DNA from 3 places in the Serratia sp. D1N4 genome. Region 2 is predicted to be linked to each of the others. Evidence: predicted binding sites of a transcription regulator. Region 2 holds the regulator's gene; each other region holds the start of a gene.
The links. Region 2 encodes PhoB, which activates phosphate uptake and scavenging genes when phosphate is short. Its sites were predicted from a motif close to CTGTCATAAAACTGNCNNAT; they were not measured.
Positions count from the first base shown of each region.

Region 1: the regulator PhoB is predicted to act here: its motif matches at 3,135-3,154, upstream of glpT (glycerol-3-phosphate transporter).
Region 3: the regulator PhoB is predicted to act here: its motif matches at 1,385-1,404, upstream of pstS (phosphate ABC transporter substrate-binding protein PstS).

Region 1 covers NZ_CM137274.1:292,683-298,428, forward strand. The annotation lists gene ACX1CU_RS01280 (hypothetical protein) at 1-320, opposite strand, end outside; gene glpQ (glycerophosphodiester phosphodiesterase) at 451-1,542, opposite strand; gene glpT (glycerol-3-phosphate transporter) at 1,626-2,978, opposite strand; gene glpA (anaerobic glycerol-3-phosphate dehydrogenase subunit A) at 3,344-4,993, shown strand; gene glpB (glycerol-3-phosphate dehydrogenase subunit GlpB) at 4,983-5,746, shown strand, end outside.
Region 2 covers NZ_CM137274.1:4,098,631-4,104,376, forward strand. The annotation lists gene brnQ (branched-chain amino acid transport system II carrier protein) at 1-504, opposite strand, end outside; gene ACX1CU_RS18370 (PstS family phosphate ABC transporter substrate-binding protein) at 1,009-1,956, opposite strand; gene phoR (phosphate regulon sensor histidine kinase PhoR) at 1,972-3,288, opposite strand; gene phoB (phosphate response regulator transcription factor PhoB) at 3,313-4,002, opposite strand; gene sbcD (exonuclease subunit SbcD) at 4,221-5,450, shown strand; gene sbcC (exonuclease subunit SbcC) at 5,447-5,746, shown strand, end outside.
Region 3 covers NZ_CM137274.1:15,540-21,285, forward strand. The annotation lists gene ACX1CU_RS00075 (outer membrane lipoprotein-sorting protein) at 1-16, shown strand, start outside; gene ACX1CU_RS00080 (hypothetical protein) at 20-1,291, shown strand; gene pstS (phosphate ABC transporter substrate-binding protein PstS) at 1,514-2,554, shown strand; gene pstC (phosphate ABC transporter permease PstC) at 2,648-3,604, shown strand; gene pstA (phosphate ABC transporter permease PstA) at 3,606-4,496, shown strand; gene pstB (phosphate ABC transporter ATP-binding protein PstB) at 4,545-5,321, shown strand; gene phoU (phosphate signaling complex protein PhoU) at 5,334-5,746, shown strand, end outside.

The sequences.
Region 1 (5,746 bases), 1.5 Mb from region 2:
ACCACCTGCGGGCAGTAGAGCAGCGGTTTTCTTTTAGCGATCTGGTAAAGGTGCGGTTTTTTGACGTGATGCAAGGTCATTACCGAGGCAAATAATAGTAACAGCGTCGTAAAGAGTAATGGGATAAACCAAATCAGGAAACTGACGAGGTCGCTAAACGGATGGGAGTAACGCTCAACGTCGTCTGGGCGGAAAAAGCGTAATACCATTTTGAAGATCAGACCTTCATTCAGCGCATCGGTGACCCAGCCGGTCAGCACAATGGCCGATAGGGCATAACATGACGTTTTAAGATGCTGCAATAAGACTGAGCGTTCCATAAACTGCATCCTCGTAATAACCATGATCCGTATCCTTCCATTATACCGGTCGGCTTTCAAGGTTATGGGGGATTGGTTACTCGAGTAGGTTCAAAGGAAGCCCCACCCGAATGGGCGGGGCTGGCTGGGGTTATTTGTGTAACTTGTGCTGTTGCAGGAACTGTACGCCTTTGTCTGGGAAGTCGGTGAACAGGCCGTCAACGCCTGCATCAATGTAGAAAATTTTCAGCATATCGTTGAAATCCTTGGCGTAGGCAGGAACCTGGCCCGGATCGGCACGGAAGGTGTAAGGGTGGATCTGCAAGCCCTGCTGCTTAGCCTCTTTCGCCAAGGTGGTCAGCTCAATGTGGCCAGGGGTTGAAGTGCTTTTCACAATCATTGGATACCATGGGCCAATGCCATCGGCATATTTAGCCAGCTTGGCGGCAGCGCCGGGTTCATACATCCAGTCGTAGCTGTACGGCGTCAGGCTGCCGTCCGGGTGGATCACCATCGTTTCGCTCACCTTCTGATCGCCGGTATTGGTGATCAGCTGTACCAGTTTGATGTCCATGTTCATCGCCGGTAACAGCTCTTTTTTCACCCGCTCTAAATCCGGCGCATCAAAGCTTTGCAGGTAAGCTTTGTCGTCTTTTTTGGTGTAACCGTAGGATTTCAGCACTTCCAGCACGGCTTTGGAGATATCTTTGCCTTCGATTTTGTGGAACCAAGGTGCCTTGGTTTCCACGTAGATGCCAATATCCTTGCCGGTTGAGTGATTCATCCCCTGAATCATCTCAATCTCATCTTGCAGCGTGTGGATGCGGAAATCAGATTTCCACATTGGGAAACGGTTAGGGAATTTCTGCTGCTGCACGCCGTCTTTAACCAAAAACTCTTCGGTGAACTTCAGCGACTGGATCTCGGCCAGGGTGAAGTCGATGGCATAATAGCGGCCATCTTTGCGCTTGCGGTCTGGGAACTTCTGCGCCACGTCGGTCACGCGGTCAAGGAAGTGATCGTGCAGGACGATCAGTTTGTCGTCCTTGGTCATGACCACGTCCTGCTCCAGATAGTCCGCGCCTTGGGCGTAGGCCATAGCCTTGGCAGGCAGCGTGTGCTCCGGCAGGTAACCGCTGGCACCACGGTGGGCGATGACCAGTTTATCCGCAGCCTGCGCAACGCTGAGCATTGAAGTGGCGAGAATGATCCCTGTTAGCAGGGCTTTGGTTTGAGTTCGCATTCTATAATCTCCATTTTATAGGCAGAGGTAAGTAAAAAGGCCGCAGAGAGCGACCTTTAAATTATGCAAAAGTATTGTGACAGTTAACCGCGTTTGGCTGCGATATCAGCGTGATGCTTCTTCTCGCTGATCATGGTTAACAACAGCAGGATGACTGCGCCGATGCTGCCGCCGATCATCACCATAAAGCCGCCGTCCCAGCCGAAATAGTCTACGGTGTAACCGACGATGGCGCTGGCGGCAACGGAGCCACCCAGGTAGCCGAACAGACCGGTGAAGCCCGCCGCCGTACCCGCCGCTTTTTTCGGTGCCAACTCCAGCGCGTGCAGGCCGATCAGCATGACCGGGCCGTAGATCAGGAAGCCGATGGTGATCATACAGGCCATATCGATGCCCGGATTACCCACCGGGTTTAGCCAGTAAACGATAGTGGCGATGGTGACCAGCACCATGAAGAACACCCCGGTGGCACCACGGTTACCTTTGAACACCTTGTCCGACATCCAACCACACAGCAGCGTGCCTGGAATACCGGCGTATTCGTACAGGAAGTAGGCCCAGGATGATTTATCCAGCGCGAAGTGTTTGACCTCTTTCAGGTAGGTTGGCGACCAGTCGAGGATGCCGTAACGCAGCAGGTAGACAAAAACGTTAGCGATGGCGATATACCACAACAGCTTGTTCGGCAGAACGTACTGCATGAAGATCTGCTTGGCAGTCAGTTCTTCTTCTGCTTTATCGCTGTAGTCATCCGGGTAGTCGTTTTTGTACTCTTCGATCGGCGGTAAACCACAGGACTGCGGGGTATCACGCATCAGAGCAAAGGCGATCATCGCCACCAGGATCGCACCGAAGGCTGGCATATACAGCGCCGCTTTCCAGTCGTTGAACCACGCCATCCCCAGCAGGAACAGCAGCGGCGGCAGACCACCACCCACGTTATGGGCACAGTTCCACACCGAAACGATACCGCCACGCTCTTTCTGCGACCACCAGTGCACCATGGTACGGCCACACGGTGGCCAACCCATGCCCTGGAACCAGCCACACAGGAACAGCAGCACAAACATCACCGCAATGCTGGAGGTTGCCCAAGGCACAAAGCCCATAAACAGCATCACTGCGGCTGACAGGATCAGGCCTGCGGGCAGGAACACGCGCGGGTTAGAACGGTCGGAAACCGACCCCATGATGAACTTGGAGAAACCATAAGCGATGGAGATCCCTGACAGCGCAAAGCCCAGGTCCCCACGGCTGAAACCTTGCTCGATCAGATACGGCATCGCCAGGGTGAAGTTTTTACGCACCAGATAGTAGGCGGCGTAACCGAAGAAAATCCCCATAAAAATTTGCCAGCGCAGCTTACGGTAGAGCGGATCTACCTTATCGACCGGCACACGGGAAATGTGTGCGGCTGGCTTAAAAATACTCAACATGAGCGCCTCCGATGGCTTTATCAGTTATTACATCAGCAGGAAACGGATGTCCTGAAGATGATCGAGCGGATACCAGAATTAAGTGTTGTCAAATTGTTCCATAACGAGCGCCATCCTAGTCAAAACCCGCGAGTCCCATTGTGATGGATGGCGCAATTGTTACACTTTTATGAAACATCGGCGGATTCTGCGCGATTGGTTAACATTTTGAAATGAGTAAACAGCAAAAACTTGTGATTTTGATCACATTTGTGGTTTTTTAAGGTCATTTTACTTTCGTTTTTTGTTCGTTATTGTTCCTTATCAAACAAAATCCTTAATAAATGTGTACCAATAGGATGATAACCATAGGCCCAGGGGGCGTAATGAATAACGACTCACCAGTGACCGAAACGGATGTGATCATTATTGGCGGCGGGGCGACCGGTGCAGGTATTGCCCGTGACTGTGCACGGCGCGGGTTGCGCTGCGTTTTGCTGGAGCGGCATGACATCGCTACCGGGGCGACCGGCCGTAACCATGGGCTGTTGCACAGCGGGGCGCGCTATGCGGTGACCGACGGTGAATCGGCCCGCGAGTGCATTGAAGAAAACCGCATACTGAAACGCATTGCCCACCACTGCATCGAACCTAGCGATGGCTTGTTTATTACCCTGCCGCAGGATTCGCTGACGTATCAACAGCAGTTTATTACCGCCTGCCTGAATGCCGGGATTAATGCCGAAGCGATCGAACCCCAGCAGGCGCTGCGTCTGGAGCCTGCGGCTAACCCGGCGTTGATCGGCGCTGTGCGGGTGCCGGATGGCACCGTCGATCCTTTCCGGCTGACCGCCGCCAATATGCTGGATGCGCGTGAGCATGGTGCGCAGGTGCTCACCTATCATCAGGTAATAGGTTTATTGCGTACGAGCGATCGGGTGACCGGCGTGCGCGTTTTCGACCATAAAAACGCTCGTCAATACGACATTTATGCGCAGGTGGTGGTGAATGCCGCCGGCATTTGGGGCCAACAGATTGCAGAGTATGCCGATCTGCGGGTGCGCATGTTCCCGGCCAAAGGGGCGCTGTTAATCCTCGGCCATCGCATTAATAACATGGTGATCAACCGCTGCCGCAAACCGGCAGACGCCGACATTCTGGTGCCGGGAGATACTATCTCGTTGATTGGCACTACCTCTACCCGTATTGATTACGACCAGATCGACAACATGGTGGTTACCCCGCAGGAAGTGGACGTGCTGATCCGCGAAGGCTCGCTATTGTCACCAATACTGGCGCAAACCCGCATTCTGCGTGCCTACGCCGGTGTGCGGCCGCTGGTGGCGCGCGATGACGATCCTTCCGGGCGTAACGTCAGCCGCGGCATTGTGCTGCTCGATCACGCGGAACGTGACGGCCTGGAGGGTTTTATCACCATTACCGGCGGCAAGCTGATGACCTATCGGCTGATGGCGGAATGGGCGACCGACAAGGTGTGCGCCAAGCTGGGCATTAATAGCCCGTGCACCACGGCGCAAGTGGCGTTGCCGGGTTCCCGCCAGTCGGCGGAAGAAACGGTGCGCAGCGTGGTGTCGCTGCCTGCGAGCATCCGGGGTTCGGCGGTATATCGCCACGGCGATCGCGCCAGCCAGATTCCTTCGGGCGATCGGCTGGATAACAGCCTGGTGTGCGAATGCGAGGCGGTGACCGCCGGTGAAGTCCGCTATGCGGTGAACTCCTTGACCGTCAATAACTTGGTCGATCTGCGCCGCCGCACCCGCGTTGGCATGGGCACCTGCCAAGGGGAGCTGTGTGCCTGCCGTGCTGCTGGGTTACTCACGCACTTTAATGTCACCACGCCGCAGCAATCCATCGCACAGCTCTCTCACTTCCTCAATGAACGCTGGAAAGGCGTGCGGCCTATCGCCTGGGGCGATGCGTTGCGGGCCAGTGAGTTCACCAGTTGGGTTTACCAGGGGTTGTGCGGGCTTGATGCGCGCGGTGATCAGCAGCAGGAGGCCGATGATGCAATTTGACGTGGTAGTGATTGGCGGCGGGCTGGCAGGGCTGAGCTGCGCCATCCGTTTGGCCGAGCAGGGCAAGCGTTGCGCAGTGGTCAGTTCTGGCCAGAGTGCGCTCTATTTTTCTTCCGGCTCGCTCGATCTGCTGGCGCAATTGCCCGATGGCACGGCGGTGGAATCACCGTTGGCGGCCTTACCGGCGCTGGCGCAGCAGGCTCCGCAACACCCTTATAGCCTGATGGGGGCTACCCGCGTCGCCGCACTGGCCGCAGAGGCGGTGCAGTTGCTGGCGCGCTGTGGCGTGCAGATGCAGGGCAGCAGCGAGCGTAACCACTTACGCGTCACGCCGCTCGGCACGCGCCGCGCCACCTGGCTCAGCCCGCAGGCGATTCCGACCACTGCGCTTGGCGGCGTTTTGCCGTGGCGCAAGATCGCGGTGCTGGGCATCGAAGGCTTCCTGGATTTTCAGCCGCAGATGGCGGCCAGTTCGCTGGCCGAGGAACAGGGCGTGAAAGCCGAGGTCGCTTCGCTGCATTTACCGCTGCTGGATCGGCTGCGCAATAACCCCAGTGAGTTCCGCGCGGTAAATATCGCCCGCGTGCTGGATGTGCCAGAGAATCTGGCCGTGTTGACGGAAGAGATAAAACGCCAGGCGGGTGAGGCGGAAGCTATCTTCCTGCCTGCCTGTCTGGGGCTGGAAAGCGATCGGCCACTGGCGGCGCTGCGCGAGGCGCTAGGCAAACCGGTATTCCTGTTGCCGACGCTGCC
Region 2 (5,746 bases):
CACCAGTGCGGCAATGCCCAGAACGGCCAGCGCCACGATCTTCAGCGGAGCCAGAATATGGCCCACGGTATCGAGCAAGCGGCCCGGATACAGCGAGATACCGATCACCAACGTAAAATAAACCAGGCTATAGATGAACAGCGGCAGTGGGCCGTCACCGGTCAACGGGGCGATCCCCACTTCAAAGGAAACGGTAGCGGTACGCGGGGTGGCAAACAGCGGGCCGACGGCCAGATAGCACACCGTCGCCAGCAGCAAACCTGCGCTGCGGCCAATCGGCGTGCTCAGTGCATCAACACCACCACCCACGCGCGCCAGCGCGATCACCGTTATCACCGGTAAACCCACGGCGGTGATCAGAAAACCGAGTGCCGCAGTCCAGACGTGCTCGCCGGACTGCAAACCCACCATCGGCGGGAAGATAATGTTCCCGGCACCGACGAACAAGGCGAAGGTCATAAACCCCAACGCCAGAATATCTTTTGATGTTAAACGCTGACTCATAGGATGTTGTGTTGCCTGTAAAAATGAATAAATTTCCGCCAGTGTGGTGGCAAAATGCCTAAATAGGTTGCTGGTCTGCCATTGCATCCTGAGACAAAAAAGCACAAAAAACGCACAATAACCGGCGCTTCGTCCTTGCTCGAAAGATGACCACTCATGATGATGGGCAGAATTTTAGAAGTTATATCCCCGACAGATTTCAAGCTGTAGCCAACGGCAACGGGCTTGAAAGACCAAAGGGTGAATGGAGGTTTAGTCCAGCAACGGGGGCTAAGTTAAACGTTTATAGCGCCAAAAGACAAGATGCAGTGAAGAAAGCAGAGCGATCGTCCAGATAATATTTTGCAGCCAGTCGATCATAGGGGTTATCAATAAATATACACTACATGATTTGTATTATCTTTGAGCGGCAAACTCACAGAGTGTGAATTATGGGGTTAAATATTGCGCGACAACACCAAAATTCAATCGTTCAATGCGTGGCATGCGCTCAATTTTTGTCACTCAGCGGGCCTGCTCCAGCCCCAGCATCATGCGCGTTTTGCGCAGCGTCCCCGGGGGTAACGGCAGATAACCGTCGTGATTCACCAACGTCTGCCCCTGCACCGAAAGCACGCGATCAAGGAACGCTGCGGTCAAGGGTTCCAGCGGTTGGTTAGGTGCTTTATTAATGTAGATATACAAGTAACGCGCCAGCGGATAGCTGCCGTTGCGCACATTGGTTTCCGTCGGGGTCACATAGTTGTTGCCTGATTCCGCCAGCGGCAGCAAGCGCACCCCGCTGGCACGAAAGCCAATGCTGGCATAGCCGATGCCGCTTAACGATCCCGCCACCGCCTGCACCACCGAAGCCGAGCCGGGCAATTCGTTCACCCGCGCCATAAAATCACCGCCACACAGCGCGCGCAGCTTGAAGTAGCCGTAAGTGCCAGAAGCGGAATTGCGGCCAAAACGTTGCAAAGTGCGCTGTGCCCAACTGCCCTGAAGCCCCAGTTCGCCCCAGCGCTGAATCGCGGTGTTTTCGCCACAGCGGCGGGTGGAAGAGAAGATCTGATCGAGCTGCTGCAAGTTCAGCCCACGCAACGGATTATCCTGATGCACCAGCAGCACCAGCGCATCAACGGCCACCGGCACCGCCAGCGGCGGATAGCCATAGCGATGCTCAAACGCCGCCACTTCCGCCGCTTTCATCGGGCGGCTCATCGGCCCCAGTTGCGCCGCGCCCGCCGCCAATGCGGTAGGAGCCGTTGAGGATCCGGCAGCCTGAATTTGCAGGTTAACGTTAGGATAGTGCTGGCTGAAATCCTGCCCCCACAGCGCCATCAGATTAGCCAGCGTGTCGGAACCGGCGCTGGAGAGATTGCCGGAAAGCATCCCGTCCGGCTGCGCCAGCGCTCCAGAGCTGAGCAACAGCATCAGGCAAAACAGCAATCCTTGGGTGAATCGGGCCATTACCAAGTCCACGCGTTAATTTTTCACCGCATTCTCTGACAAAGCGGCGGGCACAATCAACCGATTAGGCAGGGTAAAGATGAAACGCGTGCCGATACCGGGCTCGCTCAATATTTCCAGCCGTGAATCATGGTGGCTGAGCGCATGTTTGACGATCGCCAGCCCCAGCCCGCTGCCGCCGGTCTGGCGTGAACGCGCCTTATCCACGCGGTAGAAACGTTCGGTCAGCCGCGGGATATGTTCGGCAGCAATGCCCGGCCCGCTATCGCTTACCTGGAACTGCGCCCCCTGCGGCGTTTGCTGCCAGCTCACTTCAAGATTGGTGCCCGGCGGCGTATGGTTAACGGCGTTGTACACCAGGTTGGATACCGCACTGCGCAGCTGATCCTCGTTACCAAACACTCTGAGGTTTTCGTTTACCCGGAAGCTGATCGCATGGTTGCCATTGCTAAGCGACTGCGCCTCACGCTGCAAAACCCGCAGCATCAGCGGGATATCGACCTTTTCGTTCATATCGATGTTGGGTGCTGCCTCAATGCGCGACAGCGTCAGCAGTTGCTTCACCAATCCGTCCATACGTTTGGTTTGCTCCTGCATGGTGCTCAGCGCTTTGCCGCGCAGTGAACCATCAAGCTCCTGATCGCTCATCATCTCCAGGTAGCCTTGCAGCACCGTCAGCGGTGTACGCAGCTCATGGCTGACGTTGGCGAAGAAGTTACGGCGCGCGCCTTCCAACTGGCGCATCTGGGTGACATCACGCGCCACCATCAGCAGTTGCCCTTCGGAATAGGGCATCACGCGGAATTCGACAAAGTGCTCATTATTCAGTTGCAGCGTCAGCGGCTTGGAGAATTCCTGCTGTTGCAGATACTGGCTGAACTCCGGATAGCGCAGCAGGTTAAGGATATGTTGGCCGTTATCCTCCGGCCAGCGGAAGCCCAGCAGGTGCTGCGCCAAGCCGTTACACCAGAAAATATTGCCTTCAACGGTGGTCATCACTACCGCATCGGGCAACGATTCCGCCCCGCTGCGAAAGCGTTTGATCAACAGCGCCAGCTCACGGCGGCGGCGGCGGTTACGCTGCTGCATCTGATACAAACCGTAAAACAGCGGCTCCCAGCTCCAGCGGCCCGGCGGCGGCGTCATGCTGCGATCGACCCACAGCCAGTGAGAGAGTTTGAGTTGGTTATAGAAATTCCACACCAGTGCAATCAGCACCGCAACCAGCAGGAACCAGGGCAAAAAACCAAAAATCAGCCCCAGCAGTAAAGCAGGCAAACAAAAAAGGGCCAGCTCAATCGCCAGCCTCTTCCACGATAGGCGTTCTAACACGGCATCTGCTCCAACATTGCGCGATTAATAGCGCGTTGAGAACCGGTAGCCGGTGCCCCGAACGGTTTGAACCATCTTGTCATGACCACTGGTCTCCAGCGCCTTACGCAGCCGGCGAATATGCACATCAACGGTACGGTCTTCTACATAAACGTTAGTGCCCCAGACGTGATTAAGCAACTGTTCGCGACTGTAAACCCGTTCTGGATGAGTCATAAAGAAGTGTAACAGCTTGAATTCGGTCGGCCCCATATCGAGCGCCTGTTCATTTGCCATCACCCGGTGTGAGGAAGGATCCAGGCTCAGCCCCTGCATTTCAATCACTTCTTCCACCGCCATCGGTGAAATACGGCGCATCACCGCTTTAATGCGTGCCACCAGCTCTTTTGGCGAGAAGGGTTTGGTGATGTAATCATCCGCCCCCACTTCCAGGCCGCGCACCCGATCTTCTTCTTCGCCGCGTGCGGTCAGCATCATCACCGGGATATCGCGGGTCAGCGCTTCGCGTTTCATGTGCTTGATAAACTGGATGCCAGAACCGCCGGGCAGCATCCAATCGAGCAACACTAAATCAGGGAACGGCTCGGACAGGCGCGCAATGGCACTGTCGTAATCCTCGGCTTCCAACGGTTGGTAACCATTCTGTTCCAACACAAAGCACACCATCTCACGGATCGGCGCTTCGTCTTCCACCACCAGTATGCGTCTTGCCATCGTCAACCCTGCCAATGTGTTATTAGGCTATTTTGCGGCGCCATTATGCGTCAGTTTTGTGACACTTTTATGAAAATCACCACTGCCTTTGCGGCTCTAAGCATAGTGATTATTCTAACGATCAAAGAAAAACCATTTAGATGTCATAATGCTTGCGTCACGACAGGGCACTCAGCCCCCTTATAATCACCGCAATTATATTTTATGCAGGGAGTATCATGCGCCTGATTCATACCTCTGACTGGCATCTGGGCCAATACTTTTTCACCAAAAGCCGCGCCGCCGAGCACCAGGCCTTCTTGCGCTGGCTGATCGAACAGGTGGAACAGCAGCAGGTGGATGCGCTGATCGTCGCCGGGGATCTGTTCGATACCGGTTCCCCGCCAAGCTATGCCCGCGAACTGTACAACCGCTTTGTGGTGGAATTGCAGCACACCGGCTGCCAGTTGGTGATCTTGGGTGGCAATCATGATTCCGTGGCCACGCTGAATGAATCACGTGAACTACTTTCCTGCCTGAATACTACCGTAATTGCCAATGCGCAAACGGCGATCGAATCGCAGATCCTGGTGCTCAAGCAGCGCGACGGCCAACCGGGTGCGGTGCTGTGCGCCATCCCGTTCCTGCGCCCACGCGATCTGCTCACCAGCCGCGCCGGGGAATCCGGCACGCAAAAACAGCAGGCCTTACAGGAAGCCATTGCCGAGCATTATCATAATCTGTATCAGGCGGCCTGCGCGCGCCGCGATGCGCTGGGCTTGAAGCTGCCGATCGTCGCCACCGGCCACTTAACCACCGTGGGGGTGACCACTTCCGATTCGGTGCGCGATATCTACATCGGCACGCTGGATGCCTTCCCGGCGCAGGCCTTCCCCCCGGCCGACTACATTGCTCTTGGCCATATTCACCGCGCCCAGAACGTGGCTAAATCCGAACATATTCGCTATAGCGGCTCGCCGATTCCGCTCAGCTTCGACGAACTGGGTAAAGCCAAAAGCGTATTGATGGTCGATTTCGCCGACGGTGCTCTGCAACAGGTGACTGCGCTGGAAGTCCCCACCTTCCAGCCGATGCAGTTGATCAAAGGCGATCTTCAGCAGATCGAACAGCAACTGCGGCAATTTGCCGATTATCAGGGGGAACTGCCGGTTTGGCTGGATATCGAAGTAGCCACGCAGGATTACCTTAGCGATATTCAGCGCCGCATCCAGCAACTGGCCGATGATCTGCCGGTCGAGGTGCTCTTGCTGCGGCGCAGCAAAGAGCAACGCCGCCTGGTGATCGCCCAGCAGGATAAAGAAACCCTGAATGAACTGAGCGTTGGCGACGTATTCGAACGGCGGCTGGCGCTGGAGAGCGAAATGGCAGAACCGCGCCAACAACGGATGCGCCAGATGTTCCAACAGGTGGTCGAAACCTTACACCAGGATGAGGAGCCCTCCGCATGAAGATCCTGAGCCTGCGCCTGAAAAACCTGAACTCGTTGCAGGGCGAGTGGAAAATCGACTTCACCACCGAACCCTTCGCCAGCAACGGGCTATTTGCCATCACCGGCCCGACCGGCGCGGGCAAAACCACGCTGCTGGATGCGATTTGCCTGGCGCTGTATCACCAAACGCCGCGCCTGAACGTCACGCCAAGCCAAAACGAACTGATGACGCGCCATACCGCTGAATCACTGGCGGAAGTGGAGTTTGAGGTGAAAGGCATCGGCTATCGCGCCTTCTGGAGCCAGCGCCGCGCC
Region 3 (5,746 bases), 1.2 Mb from region 2:
TTTCAAGGATGACTGACGGATGAAGAAAGCGCGGTCATGGATGGTGGCATTATCAGTTCTGTATGGCCCATTTGCTCATGGAGAGGATGCCACGCTGGCGGCTTTGGATTTGGCTGATAGCACCAGGTTCTCGCCCGTTGAGGATAAAAAGCTCAACATGACGGCTGAAGCGGCCACCAGCCTGAATGAGAACGGTGGCAACCAGCAGCGAATCTCGCTCGATCTGCGTTGGGATGCGCCTTTAACGGCGAATCCCTCTCAGGACTGGCGCTTTGTGTTTGCTAACCGGTTTGATAGCCGTTTTTCACCCGGTCTACGCAGTGACAGCAACGTTAACTCGCTGAAAGAAGCCTACCTGACGTATAAAGTGACGCCGCGTTTACTGTTGGATGCTGGGCGCGTCAACACGCGCTATGGTCTGGCATTCGGTTATAACCCTACCGATTTCCTTGGGCAGGGCACGGTGCGCTCCGTTACGTCTGCCGATCCCGAGGCGCTGAGAAATAACCGCTTGGGCAATGCCATGCTGCGTTGGCAGTATCTGTGGGATAAAGCCGCTTTGACGGCGATCTGGTCGCCCAAGCTCAGTGAACATCCGAGCCAGCAAAGTGCCAGCCTGGACTGGGGAGCCAGTAACCCCAGGCAACGCATGCTGCTGGTGGGCAGCTATCAGTGGGCAGAAAACCTGAACCCACAATGGCTGCTGCTGCTGGAGCAAGGCCGCTCACCACAGTTGGGCTTCAACCTTTCACGGGTCCTTTCCCATTCCATGCTGTTCTACACCGAGTGGGCCGGAGGGCGCCAACCTTACATGTGGCAAACCTCCTTGCCCGAGCAACAGCAGGAGAGCCGCTGGCGCAACCGTCTGGCCTACGGTCTGACCTGGAGTGGGGAGAATCGGTTAACGCTGCGTGCTGAGGGCCATTACAACGGTAGTGCTGATAATCAGCGTGCGTTGGATTTCCTTGCCAACCTACCCCCTTATGCTGTGGCACAAGGGGCTACCTCGCTCGGTGAGACCTCGTTGCAAGCACAGAACTGGCTGATGCCCCGTCGTTCCGTGCTGTTCCAGGCATACTGGAAAGATATTGTCGATAATTACGATGTTAATGCGATCTGGCAGCGCGATCTGCAACGGCAGAAGAATATGGGCTTTGCCGAGGTGCGTCGTCATATCGGCCCGGTGGATCTGGCTTTGCAGTGGCAGAAAATCTATCGTCTGGAAGCATCGCAAGTGGAACAGGTGCGCCCAGAACGGCGTTGGCAGCTGTCGTTCAACTATTATTTCTAAACGTGAGCGCAATATCATCATGGCTGGCAGTGTTCAACTGCCAGTGTTTTTTATCTTATTGATTTTAAATTAAATTAATTTGTTTTTTGTTGGTTGTAATATAACTGTCATATTTATTACATTTTTCTGTCACTTAACTGTCCTATTTTCCCTCCTGCAACAATACTTACTCTGATGAAAACAACTCAAAGTTGATTTTTGAATATCCCATTAGGAGGGATTATGAAACTGATGCGTACCACCGTCGCCAGTATTGTGGCAGCGACTTTCTCCCTGGCCTCTGTGTCTGCGTTCGCTGCTGCTAGCCTGACCGGTGCAGGTGCGACATTCCCCGCTCCGGTTTACGCCAAGTGGGCAGATTCTTATCAGAAAGAAACCGGCAACAAAGTTAACTATCAGGGGATCGGCTCCTCTGGCGGCGTGAAGCAGATCATTGCCAACACCGTTGACTTTGGCGCCTCCGATGCACCGTTGTCTGACGATAAACTGGCCGCTGACGGCCTGTTCCAGTTCCCAACCGTGATTGGTGGTGTGGTACTGGCAGTAAACATTCCGGGCATCAAATCCGGTGAACTGACCCTGGATGGCCAAACCTTGGGTGATATCTACCTGGGTAACATCAAAAAATGGAATGACCCAGCGATCGTTAAGCTGAACCCTGGCGTGAAACTGCCGGATCAGAATATCGCGGTGGTTCGTCGTGCTGACGGTTCCGGCACCTCTTTTGTCTTCACCAGCTATCTGGCCAAAGCTAACGCGCAGTGGAAAGAGAAAATTGGCGCAGGCTCAACCGTTAACTGGCCAACCGGTCTGGGCGGCAAAGGTAACGACGGTATTGCCGCGTTCGTACAACGCTTGCCGGGTTCTATCGGTTATGTGGAATACGCTTACGCCAAGCAGAATAACCTGGCTTACACTAAACTGATCTCAGCAGACGGCCAACCGGTCAGCCCAACTGAAGAGAGCTTCAGCGCAGCGGCCAAAGGCGTGGACTGGAGTAAAACTTTTGCTCAGGACCTGACCAACCAGAAAGGCGACAACGTCTGGCCGATCACTTCTACTACCTTCATCCTGGTACACAAAGAGCAGAAGAAGCCCGAACAAGGCGCAGAAGTGCTGAAGTTCTTTGACTGGGCTTACAAAACCGGTGCCAAGCAAGCCAGCGAACTGGATTACGCCACATTGCCACATGAAGTGGTTGAGCAGATCCGCGCCGCCTGGAGAACCAATATTAAAGACAGTTCCGGTAAAGCCTTGTTCTAACTATGCAGGGGGTGCGGAATTTACCGCGCCTCAGCCTGATGTGTCAGGGCTCAGCGTGCTGGGCCCTCCAAGCTTTAAACAGAAGAGTAATCTATGGCTGGGTCTAAGCCGACCATTAAAGCACCAAGTAAAAATGGTGACATCATCTTCGGCGCGCTGGTTAAACTGGCAGCGCTGATTACCCTATTGCTGCTGGGCGGCATTATTGTTTCGCTGATTATCGCCTCCTGGCCAAGCATGCAGAAGTTCGGCTTCGCTTTCCTGTGGACCAAAGAGTGGGATGCCCCGGCTGAACAGTTTGGTGCGCTGGTACCGATCTACGGCACGGTGGTGACTTCGCTGATCGCCTTGATCATCGCCGTACCGGTCAGTTTTGGTATCGCCCTGTTCCTGACCGAGCTGGCACCCAACTGGCTGAAGCGCCCGCTGGGCATCGCCATTGAGCTGCTGGCGGCGATCCCAAGCATTGTTTACGGCATGTGGGGCCTGTTCGTGTTTGCCCCGCTGTTTGCCCAATATTTCCAGACCCCGCTCGGCAACGTGCTCTCCGGTATGCCGATTGTGGGTGAGCTGTTCTCCGGCCCGGCGTTTGGTATTGGGATTTTAGCCGCCGGGGTGATCCTGGCGATTATGATTATTCCCTACATTGCCGCAGTGATGCGCGACGTGTTCGAACAAACCCCGGTGATGATGAAAGAGTCGGCCTACGGCATTGGCTGCACCACTTGGGAAGTGATCTGGCGCATCGTGCTGCCGTTCACCAAAAACGGCGTGATTGGTGGTGTGATGCTCGGTTTAGGGCGTGCGCTGGGGGAAACCATGGCGGTGACCTTTATCATCGGCAACACCTACCAGCTCGACAGCTTCTCGCTGTTTATGCCGGGCAACAGTATAACCTCGGCGCTGGCTAACGAATTCGCGGAAGCGGAATCCGGGCTGCACACTTCTGCGTTGATGCAGTTGGGGCTGATCCTGTTTGTTATCACCTTTATCGTCTTGGCGCTGTCGAAGTTTATGGTGATGCGCCTGGCTAAGAACGAGGGACGCTAACGTGGCAACGATGGATATGCAAAACCCTGCAGCGCTGGCAGAAAGCCGCCGCAAAATGCAGGCCTGGCGCCGCCAGAAGAACCGCCTTGCGCTGTTCCTGTCGATGGCGACCATGGTATTCGGCCTGTTCTGGCTGGTGTGGATCCTGTTCTCCACCGTGACCAAGGGCATCGACGGCATGTCGCTGGCGCTGTTCACTGAAATGACGCCGCCGCCGAATACCGCCGGTGGCGGGCTGGCGAACGCTATCGCCGGTAGCGGCCTGCTGATCCTGTGGGCGACTATTTTCGGTACACCGCTGGGCATTATGGCGGGGATCTACCTGGCAGAGTACGGCCGTAAATCCTGGCTGGCGGAAGTGATCCGCTTTATTAACGACATTCTGCTGTCTGCGCCGTCAATCGTGGTGGGCCTGTTCGTTTACACCGTGGTGGTGGCGAAAATGGAACACTTCTCCGGCTGGGCTGGGATTATTGCGCTGGCATTGTTGCAGATCCCGATCGTGATTCGCACCACCGAGAATATGCTCAAGCTGGTGCCGGATACGCTGCGTGAAGCGGCATACGCCTTGGGCACGCCGAAATGGCGCATGATTTCGGCCATCACCTTGAAGGCCTCGGTTTCCGGCATTATCACCGGCGTGCTGCTGGCGATTGCGCGTATTGCGGGTGAAACCGCTCCGCTGCTGTTTACCTCGCTGTCGAACCAGTTCTGGAGCACGGATTTGATGCAGCCGATCGCCAACCTGCCGGTGACCATTTTCAAATTCGCCATGAGCCCGTTTGCCGAATGGCAACAGCTGGCCTGGGCTGGGGTGCTGTTGATCACCCTGTGCGTACTGTTACTGAATATCCTGGCGCGTGTGATTTTCGCCAAGAAAAAGCATTCATAAAAATTTAAGCGTCAGCCTGGCTGGCGCGGTGAAAAGAGAGAAGTCTTGATGAGCATTGTTGACTCCGCTTCCAGCAGCAAAATTCAGGTACGCGATCTGAACTTTTACTATGGCAAATTCCATGCGCTGAAAAACATCACGTTGGATATTGCCAAGAATAAAGTGACCGCATTTATCGGCCCGTCAGGCTGTGGTAAATCCACGCTGTTGCGTACCTTCAACAAGATGTATCAGCTGTACCCGGAACAGCGGGCTGAAGGCGATATTCTGCTGGATGGGCAAAACATTCTGACCGATAACCAGGACATTGCCCTGCTGCGCGCCAAAGTGGGCATGGTATTCCAGAAACCGACGCCGTTCCCGATGTCGATTTACGACAACATCGCCTTTGGCGTGCGCCTGTTCGAGAAGCTGTCCCGTGCCGATATGGACGAGCGCGTGCAGTGGGCGCTGACCAAAGCGGCGCTGTGGAACGAAACCAAAGACAAGCTGCACCAGAGTGGCTACAGCCTGTCCGGCGGCCAGCAGCAACGTTTGTGCATTGCGCGCGGTATCGCTATTCGCCCGGAAGTGCTGCTGCTGGATGAGCCTTGCTCGGCGCTGGATCCGATCTCCACCGGTAAAATTGAAGAGCTGATCAGCGAACTGAAGTCTGACTACACCGTGGTGATTGTGACCCACAATATGCAGCAGGCGGCGCGCTGTTCTGATTCCACCGCATTTATGTATCTGGGTGAATTGATCGAGTTCAGTGATACTGACACTCTGTTCACTGCGCCGCAGAAAAAACAGACCGAAGATTACATTACTGGCCGCTATGGTTGATGAGGATGCATCATGGATAACCTGAATTTAAACAAACACATCTCCGGCCAGTTCAACGCAGAGCTTGAGCACATCCGCACCCAGGTGTTGACTATGGGCGGGCTGGTGGAACAGCAACTGACCGACGCGATCACCGCGATGCATAATCAGGACGGTGAGTTGGCCAAGCGCGTGATCGAAGGCGATGCCAAGGTCAATATGATGGAAGTGGCGATTGATGAAGCCTGCGTGCGCATCATTGCCAAACGCCAGCCAACCGCCAGCGACCTGCGCCTGGTGATGGCGATCATCAAGACCATTTCCGAACTGGAACGTATCGGTGATGTAGCGGACAAAATCTGCCGCACCGCGCTGGAAAAATTCTCCCACCAGCATCAGCCGCTATTGGTGAGCTTGGAGTCGCTTGGCCGCCACACCGTGCAGAT